2 regions of the Pseudomonas sp. microsymbiont 2 genome follow, and region 2 is predicted to be linked to the other one. Evidence: predicted binding sites of a transcription regulator. Region 2 holds the regulator's gene; the other holds the start of a gene.
The links. The regulator FliA, encoded in region 2, starts transcription of late flagellar genes. The targets are predictions, from matches to a motif close to CTAAAGTTTNNNNNNNNNNNGCCGNTAA.
Positions count from the first base shown of each region.

Region 1: a site for FliA is predicted at 4,011-4,038, ahead of ACYUME_RS06040 (flagellar protein MotY). Genes of this name have one in related genera too.

Region 1 is NZ_CM139112.1:1,327,701-1,334,894, reverse strand. Features, by position in the region: gene ACYUME_RS06060 (PA3496 family putative envelope integrity protein) at 1-47, shown strand, start outside; gene ACYUME_RS06055 (response regulator transcription factor) at 88-714, opposite strand; gene ACYUME_RS06050 (hypothetical protein) at 1,092-1,616, shown strand; gene ACYUME_RS06045 (argininosuccinate synthase) at 1,669-2,886, opposite strand; gene ACYUME_RS06040 (flagellar protein MotY) at 3,015-3,974, opposite strand; gene pyrC (dihydroorotase) at 4,105-5,151, shown strand; gene rnt (ribonuclease T) at 5,148-5,822, shown strand; gene ACYUME_RS06025 (peroxiredoxin) at 5,957-6,559, opposite strand; gene ACYUME_RS06020 (bacterioferritin-associated ferredoxin) at 6,773-6,994, shown strand.
Region 2 is NZ_CM139112.1:4,108,919-4,116,112, reverse strand. Features, by position in the region: gene flhF (flagellar biosynthesis protein FlhF) at 1-790, shown strand, start outside; gene fleN (flagellar synthesis regulator FleN) at 905-1,738, shown strand; gene fliA (RNA polymerase sigma factor FliA) at 1,735-2,475, shown strand; gene ACYUME_RS18425 (chemotaxis response regulator CheY) at 2,579-2,953, shown strand; gene ACYUME_RS18420 (protein phosphatase CheZ) at 2,972-3,760, shown strand; gene ACYUME_RS18415 (chemotaxis protein CheA) at 3,773-5,968, shown strand; gene ACYUME_RS18410 (protein-glutamate methylesterase/protein-glutamine glutaminase) at 6,014-7,135, shown strand; gene ACYUME_RS18405 (flagellar motor protein) at 7,135-7,194, shown strand, end outside.

The DNA of each region.
Region 1 (7,194 bases), 2.8 Mb from region 2:
AGCGGCGCCTGAAGAAACAGCTGGCCGACTTCGACTACGACCTGTAGCGAACGTAGAAAAGCCTCCCGAGCGGAGGCTTTTTTACCTTCAGGCCAACCCGTGTCGTTGCGCAAGCTCGATAAGGTCGACCAGCGAACGTGCGTTGAGCTTGAGCAACAGGCGGGTCTTGTAGGTACTTACAGTCTTGTTGCTGAGGAACATGCTATCAGCAATTTCCTTGTTGCTCTTGCCACGCGCGAGTTGCTGCAACACCATCATTTCCCGCCCGGAGAGCCGTTCGACCATCTCGATTTCCGTACCGCCTCCCACACCTGAGCGCCCCTTGTGCAGCGCCTGGTTTGGGAAATAGCTGTACCCGGAAAGCACTGCCTTGATGGCACTCAACAGCTCGGTCAACTCCTGCTGTTTGCACACATATCCGGCAGCACCGGCCTGCATGCAGCGCATGGAAAAATGCCCAGGCGCCTGGGACGTCAGCACCAGCACCTTGCTTGCGGGGCTTATCAGCGTCATTCGCGCAATGACTTCAAGCCCGTCCAGCTTGGGAATCCCGATATCCAGAATGACGATGTCCGGCAGATGCTCCCGCGTAAGTTGCAAGGCGTCCACACCGTTGTCGCTCTCCGCCACTACCTCGTAGCCATGCCGTTCCATCAGCATGCGTACGGCCAGGCGAATGACCGGGTGATCATCCACGATCAGCACTTTATTCATGCGATTTCCATTGATACGTTATTTTTAATCCAATAGCCCACCATAACCGAACATAACGATTATTAATGCAACGGTTTCCCTGGCTGAACCACCGAAAGAAATGGACTACGAACTTTAAGGACTATTCCTACACAAGCCTGTTGCCCAAAAAACAATAAGCTCATGCTCTTTCACAACGACCGGAAAATTAACAGGCCACCTCATGGGATCCAAGTACTGGTGACTTACTCTTCGTGCAGGAAAATTCAACTCCGAGCACAAGATATCGAGTACTGCCGAACCAAGGAGGATCAAGTTTCCAACCTTGGAAAAACCGCACCGTTATCCCAGCCACGCAAACAGGTTACTGATGAGCAAAGCATGCCCGGGCACTCACCATGAGCCAAGAATCCATCAGTCCACTCACCCTCATCGCTGTATTCGCCGGCGTAATCGAAGCTTCGGCACTGGCGTCGCTGCCATTCCTGAGCGATGACAGCCAGATCATCTATACGTGGTTTCTGGTGGTATTCCCGTTCTTCCTGACCGTGCTGTTCTTCCTGACACTCAATTTCAATGCAGGCTCGCTGTTCGCCCCCGACAAGCACGAGCCCGCCCAGGCCTGTCCAGGCCCTGCTGCGCCGCATGCGAACCCGGCCTCGACAACAGAAGAACACCACCCCCCTCGAGCCTCGGCAGCCGAGATACCCACCGAGCAGGATGGCAGCATCATCATCGCCATCTCAGGCCCGGACAGCCGCAGGATGATCGAGAACCACATACTGCGAATGATCGAGACCCCCCAAGCCACGGCCCGACACTGGACCCTGTACAACCTCGACACGCGTGCGTGCATCCATCTTTCGGCAGGCCCCATGGGCGAGGATTCCGAGGTGCCATTCGCCACCGATCAGGCACGCTAAATCACAGGCAAAAAAAAACCCGGCCGCAGCCGGGTTCTTTCTGTGACCGAACTCAGAGCAGCGAACGCCCCTTGTTCGCCGCAATGCGCATGCGCAGAGCGTTGAGCTTGATGAAGCCGGCGGCGTCAGCCTGGTTGTAGGCACCACCATCTTCCTCGAAGGTCGCGATGTTGGCATCGAACAGAGAATCGTCCGACTTGCGACCGACAACGGTCACGTTGCCCTTGTACAGTTTCAGGCGAACGACGCCGTTCACGTTGACCTGCGAAGCGTCGATCATCTGTTGCAGCATCAGGCGCTCCGGGCTCCACCAGTAGCCGGTGTAGATCAGGCTGGCGTACTTCGGCATCAGCTCATCCTTCAGGTGAGCGACTTCGCGGTCCAGGGTGATCGACTCGATGGCACGGTGCGCCTTGAGCATGATGGTGCCGCCCGGGGTCTCGTAGCAGCCGCGCGACTTCATGCCCACGTAACGGTTCTCGACGATATCCAGACGGCCGATGCCGTTGGCGCCGCCGATGCGGTTGAGATCGGCCAGCACGGTAGCCGGAGTCTTCTCGACGCCGTCGATGGCGACGATATCGCCGTTGCGATAGGTCAGCTCGATGTAGGTGGCCTGGTCAGGGGCGTTCTCCGGCGAGACGCTCCAGCGCCACATGTCTTCCTCGTGCTCGGTCCAGGTATCTTCCAGGACACCGCCTTCGTAGGAGATGTGCAGCAGGTTGGCGTCCATCGAGTAGGGCGATTTCTTCTTGCCGTGGCGCTCGATCGGGATACCGTGCTTCTCGGCGTAGTCCATCAGTTTCTCGCGGGACAGCAGGTCCCACTCGCGCCATGGGGCGATGACCTTGACACCCGGCTTGAGCGCGTAGGCACCCAGTTCGAAACGCACCTGGTCGTTACCCTTGCCGGTCGCACCGTGGGAAATGGCGTCGGCGCCAGTTTCGTTGGCGATCTCGATCAGGCGCTTGGCGATCAGCGGACGAGCGATGGAGGTACCCAGCAGGTACTCACCTTCGTAGACGGTGTTGGCGCGGAACATCGGGAACACGAAATCACGCACGAATTCTTCGCGCAGGTCGTCGATGTAGATCTCTTTCACGCCCATCGCCTGAGCCTTGGCACGGGCCGGCTCGACCTCCTCGCCCTGACCCAGGTCAGCGGTGAAGGTCACCACTTCGCAGTTGTAGGTGTCCTGCAGCCACTTGAGAATCACCGAAGTATCAAGGCCGCCGGAATACGCCAATACGACCTTTTTTACGTCCGCCATGCCATCACTCCACGGGGTTGTACGGAAAGCCGATGATTCTACCGGCCTTGCCGAAAAATTTACAATGGGGCGACAGCTTGTGACGACAAAGCGACAGGAACTGTCGAGGGCGCGACCAGCGGTCGCACTCAGGACTTGATGGCAGGAGCCGGCTGAGCGGTGCCTGTGGCAGGGGCTGCTGGCGAGGGCGCAGGCACCGTGGGGGCAGGCAGCTTCTCGACCGGTTTCTCGATCGCAGCCACTCGATCGAGCTGAATGTTCACCCGACGATTGCGCGCGCGGTTGGCGACCGTATTGTTCTTGGCGACGGGATAGCGCTCGCCATGGAAGCGCACGGTAATCTGCGCCTCCGGCACGCCATGGGCCATGAAGTATTCGGCCACGGCCAATGCGCGCCGGCGCGACGTGTCGCGATTGGTCAGGCGGTTGCCGCTGTTGTCGGAATGGCCGTTCAGTTCGATGTGATTGACCGTCGGGTCGGCCTTCAGGTAGTCGAGAATCAGATCCAGACGAGCCCGCGCCGAACTGTCCAGTTCGATCCCGCCGCCTGGAAAGCCAACCTGGGTCTGGCGAATCTGGTCATAGTTCATTGGCAGCAGCTTGGCCGCGCACAGCTGATAGTCGCCATAGGCCTTGGCGAAGCTGACCGGCATCACATGCACTTCCATGGGACGGCCACCTTCACCGCGATAATTGCGCACCACCGTGCTGCGCCCGTCGAGCAGTCCGTTGATCAGGCGGCTGGCCTGGCCCTGGCTGGAGGTGAACAGCACCCCCGTGCGGGCCATCTGCACCGAACCGAGGTTGACATCCCCTCGCCCCGGCTGCCAGGGCGCCGCAGCGGCAAGCAAGGTGGCGGGGCCGGCGCCCAGGACGTTGCTGGCCGAACGCAGCTGGAAGGTCGGCTGCTCTCCCGCGCGGCGCACGAACTCGCCGCTGCCAAAGCCATCGATCGGCTGGACCAGGCGACACTCGAACTGGTCACCCTCGACTTTCCAGGCGACGTTCTCCACGCGAGTCTGGAAGGTCAGCGCCCCGGCCGGCAGGCTGGCGACAAGGGTGAACAGGGCTAGGTAACGCTGGCGCACGGGCGGCTCCACAGATTCTGACGGCTTACCTGAACGCTATCGGACGCCCGCGAGAAAACTTGATAGCCGTGCTCGAACAGGGGTTTTCCGGTAGCATTGGCTTCTGAGTTCGACCCGCCTGGAATCCCCAATGTCCGATCGCCTGACCCTCCTGCGCCCCGACGACTGGCACATCCATCTGCGCGATGGTGCCGTCCTGCCACATACCGTCGGTGACGTGGCGCGCACCTTCGCCCGCGCCATCATCATGCCCAACCTGGTTCCGCCGGTGCGCAACGCCGTCGAGGCCGCGGCCTACCGCGAGCGCATCCTTGCCGCACGCCCCGCTGGCAGCCGCTTCGAGCCGCTGATGGTGCTCTACCTCACCGACCGCACCAGCGCCGACGACGTGCGTGCCGCCAAGGCCAGCGGGATCGTGTACGCCGCCAAGCTCTACCCGGCCGGGGCCACCACCAACTCCGATTCGGGCGTGACCAGCATCGACAATATCTTCCCGGCGATCGAGGCCCTGGCCGAGACGGGCATGCCGTTGCTGGTCCACGGTGAAGTCACGCGCAGCGAGATCGACGTGTTCGACCGCGAGAAGCGCTTCATCGACGAGCACATGCGCCGCCTGGTGGAACGCTTCCCGACCCTGAAAGTGGTATTCGAGCACATCACCACCAGCGACGCCGCGCAGTTCGTCAGCGAGGCGCCGGCCAACGTCGGGGCGACCATCACCGCCCAGCACCTGCTGTACAACCGCAACCACATGCTGGTCGGCGGTATCCGCCCGCACTTCTACTGCCTGCCGATCCTCAAGCGCAACACCCACCAGGTGGCGCTGCTGGATGCCGCCACCAGCGGCAACGCGAAGTTCTTCCTCGGCACCGACTCGGCGCCGCATGCCAAGCATGCCAAGGAAGCCGCCTGCGGCTGCGCCGGTTGCTACACCGCCTATGCCGCCATCGAGATGTACGCCGAGGCGTTCGAGCAGCGCAACGCGCTGGACAAGCTCGAAGGCTTTGCCAGCAAGCACGGTCCGGACTTCTACGGCCTGCCGCGCAACACCGACACCATCACCCTGGTGCGCGAAGAATGGACCGCGCCGGACAGCCTGCCGTTTGGCGACAACACCGTGATTCCGCTGCGTGCCGGCGAGAAGCTGCGCTGGCGCCTGCTGGAGGACAACGCGTGAGCGAAGATATGTACGAAGACGAGCAGGACAGTTCGGTCAGCAGCGGCTCGCGCCACCCGATGGCCGAGCGCTTCCGCGGTTACCTGCCGGTTGTGGTGGACGTCGAGACCGGTGGTTTCAACAGCGCCACCGACGCCCTGCTGGAAATCGCCGCGGTGACCATCGGCATGGATGAAAAGGGTTTCCTGTTCCCCGAGCACACCTACTTCTATCGGGTCGAGCCGTTCGAAGGCGCGAACATCGAACAGGCTGCGCTGGAGTTCACCGGCATCAAGCTGGACCACCCGCTGCGCATGGCGGTGAGCGAGGAAAGCGCGCTGACCGATATCTTCCGCGGCGTGCGCAAGGCACTGAAGGCCAACGGCTGCAAGCGAGCGATTCTGGTCGGGCACAACAGCAGCTTCGACCTGGGTTTCCTCAATGCGGCCGTGGCGCGCAACGATATCAAGCGCAATCCGTTCCATCCGTTCTCCAGCTTCGACACCGCCACCCTCGCCGGCCTCGCCTATGGCCAGACGGTGCTGGCACGGGCCTGTCAGAGCGCGGACATCGATTTCGACGGCAAGGAAGCGCACTCGGCGCGCTACGACACCGAAAAGACGGCCGAGCTGTTCTGCGGCATCGTCAACCGCTGGAAAGAAATGGGCGGCTGGCGCGATTTCAACGATTGAGCTGCAAGCCACAAGCTTCAAGCGACAAGGAAAAGCAGGCCGCAAGTACCTTGCTTCTTTCTTGCCGCTTGAAGCTTGAAGCTTGAAGCAAAAAAAACCGGCCACCAGGGCCGGTTTTTTTATGCGCTTGGCAATTACAGCTTGCCAGCGTTCTCGCTCAGGTAGGCGGCAACGCCTTCCGGCGAAGCGTTCATGCCCTTGTCGCCTTTTTTCCAGTTGGCAGGGCAGACTTCGCCGTGCTCTTCGTGGAATTGCAGGGCGTCGACCAGACGCAGCAGCTCGTCCATGTTGCGACCCAGCGGCAGGTCGTTGACGATCTGCGAACGCACGACACCGTTGGTGTCGATCAGGAAGGCGCCACGGAAGGCCACGCCGCCTTCGGACTCGACGTCGTAGGCCTTGCAGATTTCGTGGGTCATGTCGGCAGCCAGGGTGTACTTGACCTGACCGATGCCGCCACTGTTGACCGGCGTGTTGCGCCAGGCGTTGTGGGTGAAGTGCGAGTCGATCGACACGCCGATCACTTCCACGTTGCGTGCCTGGAAGTCAGGGATGCGGTTGTCCAGGGCGATCAGCTCGGACGGGCAGACGAAGGTGAAGTCCAGCGGGTAGAAGAACACCAGGCCGTACTTGCCTTTGATGGCCGAGGCCAGGTTGAAGCTGTCGACGATCTCGCCGTTGCCCAGCACAGCTGGAACGGTGAAGTCAGGGGCTTTTTTGCCAACGAGTACGCTCATTCGATTTCTCCTGATGAGGGGTGAAGAACCTTGCCCGGGAGAGTGCTTTCCCCCGGAATCAGCAAAGGCCGACCATCATACACAGCTTTGCGTGACAGGCCGAATTCCAACCGCCGGTCGCTCAAGGGCGGGGCTTACACAAAGTGTTTTGACAAGCATTCTCATTACCATTAATCTCCAACCCATCGACTCAACCCGTGATGGTCAGCCTTTATGTATGTGTGTCTTTGTGTCGGTGTCACCGACGGACAGATTCGCGATGCGATCTACGAAGGATGCTGCAGTTACAAGGAAGTTCGAGCCGCCACCAATGTTGCCAGCCAATGCGGCAAGTGCGCCTGCCTCGCCAAGCAGGTGGTGCGTGAAACGCTCACCGAGTTGCAGGTCAGCCAGCAGGCGGCACTGCCCTACCCCGTTGAATTCAACGCGGCATGATTTTCCCGATTTCCAAGAACCGGACCTTGTGTCCGGTTTTTTTATGCCTGAAATTCAATAAGTTAGCGCCATAACGCGGTTCACAAACATTCTTATTCCGATTAAATTTCACTTATTATTCAACAACTTAGGTTTGACATAGGTAGTTGTCGGGCTCAGACTTGAATTCATTGGCTCAACTTCTACAGGGCAGGACCCCA
Region 2 (7,194 bases):
TGGGCTGGCTCGCGAGCTGCTCGACCTGACTGCGGGAATAGAAGAGCCGCGCCATGCCTGGCGCATGGTTCTGGCGCACCTGGCACGGATGATCGAGGTGCCCGAGATCGAACCGATCGAGGAGGGCGGGGTGATCGCCATGGTCGGCCCGGCCGGCATGGGCAAGACCACCACCCTGGCCAAGCTGGCCGCGCGCTACGTGCTCAAGTACGGCGCAAGCAACCTGGCGTTGGTCAGCATGGACAGTTTCCGCATTGGCGCCCAGGAGCAGCTCAAGACCCTGGGGCGCATCCTCAACGTGCCGGTCACCTACGTCGATCCGGGCGAGTCCCTGGCCCAGGCGCTGGAGCCGCTGCTGCGCAAGCGCGTGGTGCTGATCGACACCGCCGGCCTGCAGGCCAGCGACCCGGCCCTGCGCATGCAGCTGGAAACCCTGGCCGGACGTGGCATCGCCGCCAAGAACTACCTGGTGCTGGCGACCACCAGCCAGAAGCAGGTGCTCACCGCCGCCTACCACAGCTACAAGCGCTGTGGCCTGGCCGGGTGCATCCTGACCAAGCTCGATGAGACGGCTTGCCTCGGCGAAGTGCTGAGCCTGGCCATCAGTCATGAATTGCCGGTGGCCTATCTGACCGATGGGCCGCGCATTCCTGACGACCTGCAGCTGCCACGCAAGCACCAGCTGGTGAGCCGTGCGGTCAGCGTGCAGTTGCAGGACGAGCCCAGCGACGAGGCCATGGCCGACATGTTCGCTGATCTCTACCACAACCCTGGCAAGCGCGCGGGTTGAAGGTGAATACTGTGCAAAGTACCTACATCATGGGGTTGCCCGGCCTGTACGTGGCCTTGAGTGTTCAGCCCCTCATGTGGCCTGGGTCCAAGCGAGACAAGGTAAAGAACAGACATGGGTAGCATGCATCCCGTACAGGTAATCGCCGTGACCGGCGGCAAGGGTGGCGTCGGCAAGACCAACGTTTCAGTGAACCTGTCGCTGGCGCTAGCCGAGCTCGGCCGTCGGGTCATGTTGCTGGACGCCGACCTGGGCCTGGCCAATGTCGACGTTCTGTTGGGGCTCACGCCCAAACGCACCCTCGCCGACGTCATCGAGGGCCGCTGCGAGCTGCGTGATGTGCTGCTGCAGGGGCCCGGCGGTGTGCGCATCGTGCCTGCGGCCTCGGGCACGCAGAGCATGGTGCACCTGGCGCCTGCGCAGCATGCCGGCCTGATCCAGGCCTTCAGCGACATCGGCGACAACCTCGATGTGCTGGTGATCGACACCGCCGCGGGCATCGGCGAATCGGTGGTCAGCTTCGTGCGCGCCGCGCAGGAAGTGCTGCTGGTGGTGTGCGACGAGCCGACCTCGATCACCGATGCCTACGCCCTGATCAAGCTGCTCAACCGCGATTACGGGATGAATCGATTCCGTGTGCTGGCCAACATGGCCCAGAGCCCGCAGGAGGGCCGCAACCTCTTCGCCAAGTTGACCAAGGTCACGGACCGCTTCCTCGACGTCGCCCTACAATACGTCGGCGCCGTGCCTTACGACGAATGTGTGCGCAAGGCGGTGCAGAAGCAGCGGGCGGTCTATGAAGCCTTCCCTCGGTCCAAGTGCGCGCTGGCCTTCAAGGCCATCGCGCAGAAGGTCGACAGCTGGCCGCTGCCTGCCAACCCGCGCGGTCACCTTGAATTCTTCGTCGAGCGCCTGGTGCAGCCCACCAGTGCAGGGCCCGTCCTATGAGTGCGAGCGGTTTCAAGATGTACAGCAAGGCGTCCAAGGATGCTCAGTACGAGCTGATCGAACGCTACGCGCCGCTGGTCAAGCGTATCGCCTATCACCTGCTGGCGCGCCTGCCGGCCAATGTCCAGGTGGAAGACCTGATCCAGGCCGGCATGATTGGCCTGCTGGAAGTCGCCAACAAGTACGACGCCAGCAAGGGCGCCAGCTTCGAGACCTACGCCGGCATCCGCATTCGCGGCGCCATGCTCGACGAGGTGCGCAAGGGGGACTGGGCGCCGCGTTCGGTCCATCGCAATACGCGCATGGTCAGCGATGCGATTCGTTGTGTCGAAGCAAAGACGGGGCGCGACGCTAAAGATCACGAAGTTGCTGCCGAACTCCAATTGAGTCTCGATGATTACTACGGGATTCTGAACGACACCTTGGGCAGTCGCCTGTTTAGTTTCGACGACTTGCTGCAGGACGGCGAACACGAGGGGCTGCACGAGGACGGCGCCAGCGGCCAGCTGGAGCCATCGCGGGACCTGGAGGACGAGCGCTTCCAGGCCGCGCTGGCCGATGCCATCGCCAACCTGCCGGAGCGCGAGCGTCTGGTGCTGGCGCTGTACTACGACGAAGAGCTGAACCTCAAGGAAATCGGTGAGGTGCTGGGGGTCAGCGAATCGCGTGTCAGCCAACTGCACAGCCAGTGCGCGGCGCGCCTGCGCAGCCGTCTGGGTGAGTGGCGGGCGCGTTGAGCCAAGGTTCGCTGCAGTCGTTTTTTGTGGTGCCGAATTGATTGACTGCGCGCTCGGCGCCGAGCGCGTTTAAGACTGCTTGGAGGTCTAATTGAACAAAGACATGAAAATCCTCATCGTTGACGATTTTTCGACGATGCGGCGGATCATCAAGAACCTGTTGCGTGACCTGGGCTTCACCAACACCTCGGAAGCCGACGATGGCAATACCGCGCTGCCGATGCTCGAGAGCGGGCACTTCGATTTCCTGGTAACCGACTGGAACATGCCTGGTATGTCCGGTATCGAGTTGCTGCGCAAGGTCCGCGCCGACGAGCGACTGAAGCACCTGCCGGTGTTGATGGTCACCGCCGAGGCCAAGCGCGAGCAGATCATCGAAGCGGCCCAGGCCGGGGTCAACGGCTACGTGGTCAAGCCTTTCACCGCCCAGGTGCTGAAAGAAAAGATCGAGAAGATCTTCGAGCGCGTCAACGGCTGAGTCATGTCAGGGGGCGCCATGGAGTCACAGAACAACTCTCTGGGTGAGTTTGAATCAACCCTGAAGAAGCATGCCCAGGAACTGGTCGAGAGCCTCGAGCGTGGCCGTTTCGGCGAAGCCGTGCAGCTTATCCACCAGCTGAACCAGACCCGCGATCGCGGTCTGTACCAGGAGGTGGGCAAGCTGACCCGCGAGCTGCACAGCGCGATCGTCAGCTTCCAGATCGACCCGGCGATGCCGCAGGCCGAGGAAGTCTCGCAGATCACCGATGCGACCGAGCGACTCTCGTATGTGGTTCGTCTCACCGAGGGCGCCGCCAACCGCACCATGGACCTGGTGGAGGAGAGCACCCCGGTGCTCAACGAGCTGGCCACCGAGGCGCAGAACCTGTCCGCCGACTGGCAGCGCTTCATGCGCCGCGAGGTGGCGGCGCCGGAATTCCGCGAGCTGGTCAAGCGCGTCGACGGTTTCCTGGCGCACAGCGCCGAAGGCAATCGCAAGGTTGCCGGCCACCTCAACGACATTCTGCTGGCTCAGGACTATCAGGACCTGACCGGCCAGGTAATCAAGCGGGTTACCGCGCTGGTTACCGAAGTAGAAAGCAATCTGCTCAAGCTCGTGCTGATGGCCAGTCAGGTCGACCGCTTTGCCGGGATCGAACATGACCACCAGCAGCTGCGTGCTGAAAAAGATCAAGAAAAACATCCGACTCGGGGTGAAGGTCCGCAGATTCATGCCGATAAGCGTGAAGACGTCGTATCCGGTCAGGACGATGTCGACGATCTGCTGTCCAGCCTGGGTTTTTAAGGAGCACGTTTAATGAGCTTCGGCGCCGATGAAGAAATCCTCCAGGATTTCCTGGTAGAAGCCGGCGAAATCCTCGAGCAACTGTCCGAGCAACTGGTCGAGCTGGAAAGCCGGCCCGATGACGCGGACCTGCTCAATGCGATTTTCCGCGGTTTCCACACTGTAAAAGGGGGCGCCGGCTTCCTTCAGCTCAACGAGCTGGTGGAGTGCTGCCATATCGCCGAGAACGTGTTCGACATCCTGCGCAAAGGTGAACGCCGGGTCGACGCGGAGTTGATGGACGTGGTGCTCGAGGCGCTCGACACGGTCAACAGCATGTTCGGCCAGGTGCGCGAGCGCAGCGACGTCACCCCTGCCACGCCTGAGCTGCTGGCGGCGCTGGCGCGCCTGGCCGAGCCAGGAGGCGCCGAAGCCCCGGCAGCGGTGGCCGAGGTCGCGCCGGTGAGCGAGCCTGCCGCCGAGCCGGATATCACCGACACCGAGTTCGAACAGCTGCTCGACTCCCTCGATGCGGTCAAGGCCGAGGCCGCTGTTCACGAGCAGATGCTGGGTGAGACCGTCAGCGGCAATGCGGACGAGATCACCGATGCCGAGTTCGAATCGCTGCTCGACCAGTTGCATGGCAAGGGCCAGTTCTCTGCGCAAACCGCCGTCGGCGAAGCCGCTGCTGCGGCGCCCTCCAGCGACGAGATCACCGACGACGAATTCGAGTCGCTGCTCGACCAATTGCATGGCAAGGGCACGTTCGCCGTCGATGCGCTGCCGGGCGCCGTGGCGCCTGCGGCGAGCGCCGCGCCGGCTGCGGCCGACGAGAACATCACCGAACACGAGTTCGAGGCGCTGCTGGATCAGCTGCACGGCAAGGGCAAGTTCTCCGGTGACGCTGTCGCCGCCGAAGCGCCTGTCGCCGCGGTGGCCGCCGCGCCGAAGGCCGAGGTCAAGCCTGTCGCCAAGCCGGCTCCCGCGCCTGCGGCCGCCAAACCCGCCGCCGCGCCCCGTGCCCCGGCCCCCAGCGCCGACAAGCATGGCGCCAGCGAGGCGGAAACCACGGTGCGCGTCGATACCGCGCGCCTGGATGAGATCATGAACATGGTCGGCGAACTGGTGCTGGTGCGTAACCGCCTGGTGCGCCTGGGCCTGAACAGCGGCGACGAGGCCATGTCCAAGGCCGTGTCGAACCTCGACGTAGTCACCGCCGACCTGCAGACCGCGGTGATGAAGACCCGCATGCAGCCGATCAAGAAGGTCTTCGGGCGCTTCCCGCGCCTGGTGCGCGACCTCGCCCGGCAGTTGAAGAAAGAGATCAATCTGGAGCTGGTCGGCGAAGAAACCGACCTGGACAAGAACCTTGTCGAGGCGCTGGCCGACCCGCTGGTGCACCTGGTGCGCAACGCCGTCGACCATGGCGTCGAGATGCCGGACGAGCGCGAAGCTTCCGGCAAGGCCCGCACGGGCCGGGTGGTGCTGTCCGCCGAGCAGGAGGGCGACCACATCCTGCTGTCGATCTCCGACGACGGCAAGGGCATGGACCCGAGCGTGCTGCGCGCCAAGGCCGTGGAAAAGGGCCTGATGGACAAGGACGCTGCCGACCGCCTGAGCGAGTCCGACTGCTACAACCTGATCTTCGCCCCGGGCTTCTCGACCAAGACCGAGATTTCCGACGTGTCCGGCCGCGGCGTGGGCATGGATGTGGTGAAGACCAAGATCTCCCAGCTCAATGGCTCGATCAATATCTTCTCGGCCAAGGGGCAGGGCTCGAAGATCGTCATCAAGGTACCGCTGACCCTGGCGATCATGCCGACGCTGATGGTGATGCTGGGCAACCAGGCCTTCGCCTTCCCGCTGGTCAACGTCAACGAGATCTTCCACCTGGACCTGTCGCGTACCAACGTGGTCGACGGCCAGGAAGTGGTGATCGTGCGCGACAAGGCGCTGCCGTTGTTCTACCTCAAGCGCTGGCTGGTCCAGGACCATGAGCACGAGGAGCAGCGCGAGGGGCATGTGGTGATCCTGTCGGTCGGCACCCAGCGCATCGGCTTCGTCGTCGACCAGCTGGTGGGCCAGGAAGAGGTGGTGATCAAGCCGCTGGGCAAGATGCTGCAGGGCACCCCGGGCATGTCCGGCGCGACCATCACCGGTGACGGCCGTATCGCGCTGATTCTCGACGTTCCGAGCATGCTCAAGCGTTACGCCGCCCGGCGTATTTGATTTCGGCGGCGCGCCCTGGCGGGTGCGCCGTCTAATGGAGTGTTTATGGCAGTCAAGGTCCTGGTGGTGGATGATTCCGGTTTCTTCCGCCGCCGTGTCTCGGAAATTCTCTCGGCGGACCCGACGATCCAGGTCGTGGGCACCGCGACCAACGGCAAGGAAGCGATCGACCAGGCGCTGGCGCTCAAGCCCGATGTCATCACCATGGACTACGAGATGCCCATGATGGATGGCATCACCGCGGTGCGGCACATCATGCAACGCTGCCCGACACCGGTGCTGATGTTCTCCTCGCTGACCCACGAAGGCGCCCGCGTCACCCTCGACGCCCTGGATGCCGGCGCGGTCGACTACCTGCCGAAGAACTTCGAGGACATCTCCCGCAACCCGGAGAAGGTCAAGCAGATGCTGTGCGAGAAGGTCCACACCATCTCGCGCAGCAACCGACGTTTCAGCGGCTATTCCAGCCCGGCGCCCAGCGCTGCACCGGTGTCGGCCAGCAGCCATGCGCCGGCCAGCAGCTTCACCAGCACGGCCTCGCGGCCGGCGCCTGCGGCGCGTACCGTGGCAGCGCCGGCCAGCCATTCGCCGGCGCCCAAGCGCAAGCCCTACAAGCTGGTCGCCATCGGCACCTCCACGGGTGGGCCGGTGGCCCTGCAGCGCGTGCTTACCCAGCTGCCGGCCAATTTCCCGGCGCCCATCGTGCTGATCCAGCACATGCCGGCGGCCTTCACCAAGGCGTTCGCCGAACGCCTGGACAAGCTGTGCAAGATCAATGTCAAGGAAGCCGAGGACGGTGACGTGCTGCGCCCAGGCCTGGCGCTGCTGGCCCCGGGCGGCAAGCAGATGATGGTCGACGGCCGTGGCACGGTGAAGATTCTGCCGGGTGACGAGCGCCTGAACTACAAGCCCTGCGTGGACATCACCTTCGGTTCCGCGGCCAAGTCCTATGGCGACAAGGTACTGTCGGTAGTCCTCACCGGCATGGGCGCCGATGGCCGCGAGGGCGCGCGCCTGCTCAAGCAGGGCGGCAGCACCGTGTGGGCGCAGGATGAAGCCAGCTGCGTGATCTATGGCATGCCGATGGCCATCGTCAAGGCCAACCTGGCCGATGCCGTGTACAGCCTGGACGAGATCGGCAAGCATCTGGTCGAGGCGTGCGGCTGATGGATGTCCTGAGCCTTATCGGCCTGATCCTCGCCTTCGTCGCCATCGTCGGTGGCAAC